2 regions of the Bacillus sp. AK128 genome follow, and region 1 is predicted to be linked to the other one. Evidence: riboswitches for the same ligand, from Rfam matches in the RefSeq annotation. Region 1 holds a riboswitch; the other holds the start of a gene.
What was found. Region 1 has a riboswitch for lysine ahead of M1D60_RS04915 (aspartate kinase). Riboswitches for the same ligand answer to the same signal wherever they lie in the genome.
Positions count from the first base shown of each region.

Region 2: it holds a riboswitch for lysine, as region 1 does, so the genes downstream of both, M1D60_RS12250 (transporter substrate-binding domain-containing protein) here and M1D60_RS04915 (aspartate kinase) in region 1, are expected to answer to the same signal.

Region 1 is NZ_CP096379.1:1,036,948-1,041,390, reverse strand. Features, by position in the region: gene M1D60_RS04920 (YslB family protein) at 1-302, shown strand, start outside; gene M1D60_RS04915 (aspartate kinase) at 529-1,761, opposite strand; lysine riboswitch at 1,856-2,034, opposite strand; gene uvrC (excinuclease ABC subunit UvrC) at 2,113-3,888, opposite strand; gene trxA (thioredoxin) at 4,346-4,443, opposite strand, start outside.
Region 2 is NZ_CP096379.1:2,464,211-2,468,653, forward strand. Features, by position in the region: gene M1D60_RS12240 (amino acid ABC transporter ATP-binding protein) at 13-744, opposite strand; gene M1D60_RS12245 (amino acid ABC transporter permease) at 766-1,521, opposite strand; gene M1D60_RS12250 (transporter substrate-binding domain-containing protein) at 1,583-2,416, opposite strand; lysine riboswitch at 2,710-2,893, opposite strand; gene M1D60_RS12255 (aminotransferase) at 3,122-4,443, opposite strand, start outside.

The DNA of each region.
Region 1 (4,443 bases):
TAGCAAGAAAATATCCTTTAACGAGTATTGAAGAAATCATTCAATTTTTCACAGATGCAGGCTGGGGTAGCTTAACAATCCTAGAAGAGAAAACATCTGAGATTCAATTCGAGCTAACTGGTGAGTTCATTACAGCCAGAAATCAAACAAGAAAAGTCACAAGCTATCAGCTTGAAGCTGGATTTATAGCCCAACAAATTGAACATATCCAACAACTCGTAACAGAAGCCTTTGAGGAACAAAAAAAACGAAACAATAAGGTTTTGTTTACCGTTAGATGGGATAAAAAGGACCCACTTTAATTCAGCTTTTTTTGCCCTACAAGGTTTCCTTGCTTTTGTAGGGTATTCATTCTAACTTTTATAGCGAAAACTAACATTCATAGTTGCCATTCCATGTAATTACATTTAAAAAATTTATCCATGATCTGTATACGTAAATATGAATAATTTTGTCATTTGTTTAATTTTCCCAATAATTTCATATCCACTAAAAAGGACCTGCATTTTAGCAGGCCCAAAAAATTCATTAAACAGTTTGCTCTGCCGTTTCCCCTAATTTGAATGCTGCGTGCAGTACTTCAACAGCCTTTAGCATATGAACATCCTCTACTACAGTCGATACTTTAATTTCAGATGTGCTTACCATCTTGACTTGGATTTCATTTTGAGCCAACACCTCAAACATTTCAGCTGCTACACCTGGATTGGAGATCATACCTGACCCTACAATCGATACCTTCGCTAATCCACTTTCATGGTCTACTGATTCAAAACCAAGCTTTTCCTTATTCGCAGCAAGTACAGATAACGTATCATCAAGATCTGCTGACTGAATCGAGAATGAAATGTTCGTCTGATCCGCGCTTGTCATGCTTTGAATAATAATATCAACATTTATCCCATTTTTTGCTAGTGTCGAAAAAATAGTCGATAAAGAGTGAAGACCGTTTGTTACACCATTTACTGTGACTCTTGTGACTTCCTTATCAAATGCGATTCCTCTTACAACTAGATTATTTTCCATCGATACTTCCTCCTCAACTCTTGTCCCGTTTTCAATCTCCATACTAGAACGAACCTCAAGTGGGATCGCATAGTTTTTGGCAAACTCAACCGCTCTTGGATGTAAGACTCCTGCTCCTAAATTAGCAAGCTCCAGCATTTCATCATAGGAAACGGACTGCAGCTTTCTCGCACTCTTAACGTAACGAGGATCAGTTGTAAATACACCTGTTACATCTGTATAAATATCACATTTATCTGCTTTTAATGCGGCTGCAATTGCCACAGCAGTTGTATCAGAGCCACCTCTACCTAAAGTGGTGATTTCTGCTTCAAGGGCAATTCCTTGGAATCCAGCTACTACAATCACATTCCCATCACTTAATAGCCCAAGCATTCTAGTTGGATCAATATCACCAATTCTTGCATTACCATGAATAGCTTCGGTCTTTATGCCTGCCTGCCAGCCAGTTAATGAAACGGCTTTCTGACCTTTAGCTTGTAAAGCCATTGCAAGTAGCGAAATGGATATTTGCTCTCCTGTTGTAAGCAGCATGTCCATTTCACGCTTACTTGGATTTTTTGAGAGTTGAGTAGCTAAACTAACTAACTCATCTGTTGTTTTTCCCATTGCCGAAACAACCACAACTACTTGGTTTCCTTTTGAAACCTCTTGAATTACTCGATTTGCAACATTTTGAATTCTTTCCACTGTGCCAACTGATGTTCCACCAAACTTTTGTACTATGATTCCCACACGTCTCATCCTTTTTTCTTTTATGTCTTAGAAAATATAAAAAAAGCAATGAGAGTATCTCATTGCTTGAACGGACTTCTTTAATCGTTCGCGCGAGTGAGATAGCTCTCCAAACAGATCACTGTTTGACAATCTAGTATCTATTAAATACAAGACCAGCAAAGAATTCATGAGTAATCCCTTACTTCGGCGACGCTACCCTTTCCGTAATTATCATTAGAGCTCATACTCTTCTAATTACGTACTATTGAAGTTCGCACCTCTACCTTCACTTCATCAATCTGAAGTGTATATGAAATTAACACCTATTTTACCAGAACGCCTACTTGAACACAACGAAAAGTTCATCCATTATTCTTCATTCATCTTATCTACAATTAATTGTGCAGTCGGTTTTGGAATTCCGATTTCTATAAGCTCGTCAATGGAAGCTTCTCTCAGCTTCTTCACAGAGCCAAAATGCTTTAATAATGCTTTCTTCCGTTTTTCCCCAACTCCTGGTATATCATCAAGGGTAGATTGAAAAACATTTTTACCTCTTAGTTGTCGGTGGAACGTAATGGCAAAACGATGAACTTCATCCTGAATCCTTTGTAATAGATAGAACTCCTGGCTATTTCGTTCTAAATGTATAAATTCAATAGGGTCACCCACGATTAACTCTGAGGTTCTATGCTTATCATCCTTTACTAATCCAGCAATCGGAATTTCTAGGCCCAGCTCATTTTCTAATACATCTCTTGCTGACGCTAAATGACCCTTTCCTCCATCTATAATAATTAAATCAGGTAAAGGAAGTTCCTCCTTTAATATTCTAGAGTATCTTCTTCTGACAACCTCTCTCATAGAAGCATAATCATCTGGTCCTTCAACACTCTTAATTTTATACTTACGGTATTCTCTTTTATCTGGTTTACCATCAATAAAGGTAACCATTGCTGAAACTGGATCTGTACCTTGTATATTTGAATTATCAAATGCTTCTATTCGGAATGGAGTAGAAATGCCTAATTTGTCTCCAAGGTTTTCTACGGCCTTTATCGTTCTCTCTTCATCCCGTTCAATTAATGAAAACTTTTCTTCTAGAGCAATTCGTGCATTTTTACTTGCTAGATCCACAAGCTCTTTCTTTTTACCTTTTTTCGGTTGATGTACAGTCACCTCTAATAATTGCTCCACTAATTCCTTCTCCACATTGTCTGGTAAAAGAACTTCCTTCGGCTTAAAATGATGAGTCTCCGCATAAAACTGGCCGAGAAAGGTTGTAAACTCCTCAACTGGATCAGCATAAACAGGAAACAGTGAAACATCCCTCTCTATTAGCTTACCTTGTCTTATGAAGAATACCTGAACACACATCCAGCCTTTATTATAGGAAAATCCAAAAACATCTCGGTCTACAAAATCAGTCATCGTCATCTTCTGTTTTTCCATCGTAGCTTCAATATGACTGATTTGGTCACGATACTCTTTAGCTCTTTCGAAATCCATGTTCTCAGAAGCTGATAGCATCTTATCCGTTAAATCATTTTTAATTTCCTTATAACCACCATTTAAAAAGCGAACAATCTCTTCGACCATCTCTTTATTTTGTTCATCTGTAACGGTCTGAACACAAGGTGCTAAGCATTGACCAATGTGATAATATAGGCAAACCTTGTTCGGCAATGTGGCACACTTTCTTAGAGGATAGATTCGATCAAGTAGTTTTTTAGTTTCGTTGGCAGAATATACGTTAGGATATGGACCAAAGTATTTACCTTTATCCTTTTTTACCTGTCTTGTAATAATCAGTCTCGGGTGCTTCTCATTCGTAAGCTTTATAAAAGGGTAACTTTTGTCATCCTTTAGATTAATGTTATATTTGGGGTTATGTTTTTTAATAAGGTTAATTTCTAATAATAATGCCTCAATATCTGAGGAGGTAACAATATACTCAAAGTCTTCTATTTCATTTACTAAACGTAAAGTTTTCCCATCATGAGAGCCGGTAAAATAAGATCGCACTCGATTTTTCAACACTTTTGCTTTACCAACGTAAATAACAGTACCTTGTCGATCCTTCATTATATAGCAACCAGGTTGTCCAGGTAGAATGGCTAATTTTTCTTTCAACAATGTATTCATCAAGTACGACCTCCTTTCATTTCTTTTTGTATTGTATCATGATTTGTCACGTTTAACTGCTATTAGAAAAACTTGGCTTCGCTAGGCCTGAAAAGTAGCCGTTAATCGATTAACATAGTTCGACAACAAATTTCCCAAGAAATATTTAAACGTCAATAATATGTTAAAAAATAGGGTCTGTTAAAGTTTGTTGTTGATTTCCGTTCCAGGACACTCGCTTTCCGCACTTGCACAGGATGTGCTGGCTTCTGCGTTGCTCACAGGACGTGAGCGACCCTAGCAGAAGTTCCATTAAGCCTCCTCGGCGTTACCGCCTGCGGGGTCTCCTTCACCACGCTTCTCCCACAGGAGTCTCGCATCCTTCCACTTCAATCGACTCTGCTAAAAATCAACACTGTACTTTAACACAGCTAAAAAATAAAAAGGCACCCCAAGGAGTGCCTTTTTAACGTATTATTTATACGTGCTTTTCTAGTACTTCAGCTAGTGCGTCTTTTGGTTGGAATCCAATTACCTTATCAACTACTTCACCATTTTTGATTACTAGTAGAGTAG
Region 2 (4,443 bases), 1.4 Mb from region 1:
CCCTTCTATTTCTTATATCGTACGTTGTAAGAACTGTCTTGTACGTTCTTGTTTCGGATTATTAAAGATTTGTTCGGGTGTCCCTTCTTCTGCAATAATTCCCTTTTCCATGAATACAATTCGATCTGAAACCTCGCGTGCAAATTCCATCTCATGGGTAACTATAAGCATCGTAAGCCCAGATTGAGCAAGTTCCTTCATAACTCTTAGAACTTCTCCTACCATTTCCGGATCAAGGGCTGACGTTGGCTCATCAAAAAGCATGACGTCTGGTTCCATAGATAGGGCTCGAGCAATTGCTACACGTTGTTTTTGACCACCAGACAACTGTCTTGCTTTTGCATTCACATACTGATCCATTCCAACAACTTTTAAATATTTTTTAGCAATGGTTTCAGCTTCTTCTTTTGAACGTTTAAGAACCTTCACTTGACCTACTACACAATTTTGTAAAACATTGTGATTATTAAACAAGTTAAATTGTTGGAATACCATTCCTAGATTTTTCCGATATGCATGGACATCATGCTTATCATCCAGAATATTTTCACCTTTATAAATAATTTGGCCTCCAGTTGGCTTCTCTAGTAGATTAACGCAACGTAGAAGAGTAGATTTACCTGAACCTGAAGAACCAATGATGGTCACAACCTCTCCTTTTTGAACAGAAAAGTTAATGTCTCTTAATACTTCATGGGTTCCGAAGGATTTGCTTAAATGTTGGATGTTTATGATATTTTCCATTGCTTCCTCCTTACAACAACTTTAAATTGCAGTATTCGTGTTTTTTGAATCAATTTGATTAGGCGTTCCAATCATTTGATAATTATCTGGTCCATCAAGCCTACGTTCAAAATAACGTAATAGGATGGTGGATGATAGGGTTAATACTAAATAAATCGCTGAGGCGATGAAGAAGGATTCAAAATATTTAAAGTTATTTCCTGCAATAGATTTGGTTTGAAAATATAATTCTGTAACAGAAATAACGTTTAGAACAGATGTATCTTTTATATTAATAATAAATTGATTACCTGTTGCTGGGATAATGTTTCGGATTACCTGTGGTAACACAACATTAGTCATTGTTTGAAAATGATTCATACCAATTGCTTGTGCAGCTTCATATTGTCCCTTATCAATCGAAACAATACCCCCACGGACAAACTCAGCCATATAGGCGCCAGTATTAATAGAAACAATTAGGATTGCAGCCACAATTCGATCCATATCTAAACCAAATGCTAATGCTGCCCCATAAAAGATAACCATAGCTTGTACAATCATTGGAGTTCCGCGGAAAATTTCAATATAAATGGATAAAATCGCGTTTATTACTTTTAATAATACTCTTCTTATTCCACGCTCTGGTAGTGGTATGGTTCGGATCACACCAATTAATAACCCAATAATTGCCCCGAGAATCGTCCCTACTAGCGCAATTAATAGAGTAACCCCGGCTCCCCGAAGAAACATTGGCCAATTTTCAACTAGTATTCTTATAACCCATTCGAAGCTCATGATTCTCCTCCTACAAATGGAAACCGACTACAACTTTATGTAGCCGGTTTCTCTCTATATATTAGTTTGCTGATGGCTGGTTTTGAATCGCAGCATCCATAATGTTAATACGGTCATCTTCAGAAATTCCTGCCAATATTTCATTAATCTTTTCTGTTAGCTCGCTACCTTTTTCTAGACCCACGGCGATTGCAGTATCATCTTCAGAGGTTTCAAATCCTTCAGTGAACTCAACCATCGCGAAGTTTTCGTTTGCTGCTGAAGCACTAATACCTTCTGGACGTTCTGAAACATACCCATCAATTACGCCGGACTCAAGTGCAACTCTCATTGCAGGGAAATTGTCCATCGCTGTTTGTAACTCAACACCCTCAATTTGTTCAATTACTGAATAATGGAAAGTATTTAATTGTGCTGTGATCTTTGCTCCACTAAAATCTTGGATCGATGTAGCACTTTCAAATTCGCTACCTTTTTTTACCACCATGACTAAATCCGTTTTATAATAGTTATCAGAAAAATCAATGGTTTCTTTACGTTTTTCAGTTGGAGACATCCCAGCAATAATTGCGTCAATTTTACCTGAAGTTAGAGCTGGCACAAGTCCATCCCACTCAGTCTTTACAATCACTAATTCTTTTCCTAAGCCTTCAGCAATTTTCTTAGCAATTTCTACGTCATAACCTCCAGCGTATTCTGCATTGCCTTCAATCTTTACTCCACCATTTGTATCATCCTTTTGCGTCCAATTAAATGGTGCATATCCAGCTTCAAGACCTACCTTGAATGTATTATCTTCAGACTCTGATCCACTATCGTTTGCTGTTCCACATCCTGTTACTAGAATCATAGCCGTTAAAGCAACTGCCAAAAATAATGATAATTTTTTTCTCATAATAAATTTTTCTCCTTTTTTGTTAAAATCTTGTTGTTCAAAGGAACAAAAGGCGCAAGCGCCCCGTTTAGCCCCGACAAGTAAATGTTCTGAAGAGAAAAAAATGGTGCTCTTTCCATTTTATTCTCTTCAGGTTATTTAACCTCGAGGGGCTGGGCGCTGGAGCTAGATTGAAATGCACAGACTTGAGTTACCCACAAATGATACATTTTATAATTTCCTAAGCTACAAAAAACGACCTGAGAATGAACTCAGGTCGCCGTTATACAGAATAACCCCTAATTCCTCTTCTCAGATGAGATAGCACACCTCAATAAACAAGGAAGTTTATCGAGACAGTTCTGTAGCTCTTAACTACAGACCCAGCAAGTAGTAGATGAGGTCTACTTTTTGCTTCGGCACTATTTCCTTCTCCTTGGTATCATCGCACCTCTTGCTCTTCCAAAGACTATTAAATAATGCACCTCTACCTCACCGGAAAAGTGAGGTCTATATATTCAGTTGAATTGACACTTTTAAAATTTTACAAGATTCGACTAAAACTGTCAAACAATAAATCTGGTTATTTTTTATCTTTCTTTTTGAACTGTTTAGAATAAGTGTTTTATTATTAAAGCCCGTTTATTCCAAAAAAAATAAAGCCGACTCAGCTTGAGAGTGACTTTATTTTTATAGATCTACTAAACTGTTTTTTTAGATTAAAAGCTAGTGATGAATCATATTAATTTCCTCAACTAAGGTTCTAATCAATAATTCCAAGTCCTGTTCAAGAATGGTTAATGGTGGAGCTAATGCTAAAACATTGTTAAATCCAGCAACAGTAGCACCATTCTTCCCAATAATAAGACCTTTCTTTTTGCAGCCTGTGATGATTTCATTAATTAAATCAACTTCCAAAGGTTCCTTGGTCACTTTGTCCTTTACTAATTCGATCCCAATTAAAAGCCCTCTTCCTCTTATATCACCAACAAAAGGATGATCACTTAACAAGGTTATTAAGGTGTGTTTAAGATTATCTCCTAATTTTTTTGAACGATCAAATAGTCCTTCTGTTTCCATGATTTCAATATTTTTCAAGGCAAGTGCACATGCAGCAGGATTTCCTCCAAATGTATTGATATGACGGAAGTAATCATATTCGTCCGATCCTTTAAAGGTTTCGTAAATATCCTTTTTTACAGCCGTTGCAGAGAGCGGTAAATACCCACTTGTAATACCTTTAGCCATTGTAATGATATCAGGCTTAACTCCATAGTTCATAAACCCGAAAGCTTCTCCAGTTCGACCAAATCCACAAATCACTTCATCAACAATTAATAGAGCTCCATGCTTTTCACAAACCTCTTTTACGCCAGTTAAATAACCTTCCGGTGGCATTATCACTCCTCCACCTGTTATGATGGGCTCCATTATGACAGCAGCTATCGTTTCACTTAACTCCCACGTCATAACGCGGTCTATTTCTTGTACAGCACTAAGCTTATTGGGTTTTGTATGTTCAGGATCAGGGTTTCGATAAGTATCAGGAGGGGCAACCTTAATAAACCCAGGAGCCAAAGGTTCGTACTTATAGATCCTTTGCGCTTGACCTGTTGCAGCTAATGCGCCCATCGTGTTTCCATGGTATCCTCTATATCTTGAGATAATTTTATAGCGTTGTTGCTCTCCGTTTTGTTGATGATATTGTCTAACGATCTTAAAAGCAGTTTCATTCGCTTCTGAACCACTATTAGAGAAGAAAATGACATACTCGTCTCCAAGCATTTCATTTAATTTCTCAGCTAGAAGAATAGCTGGCTTATGACTCTGAGTTAAAGGATAATAAGCCATCTCCTTTAATTGTTCAAAGGCTGCTTCAGCAAGTTCTGTTCTTCCATATCCAACGTTTACACACCACAATCCAGACATTGCATCTAAATATTTGTTACCATCTTGATCAGTTATCCATGACCCTTCTGCTTTTTCAACAACCATTGTTGAGTCGGGGTTATATGGTTTCATAGAATGCCATAGAATATCTTTATCCT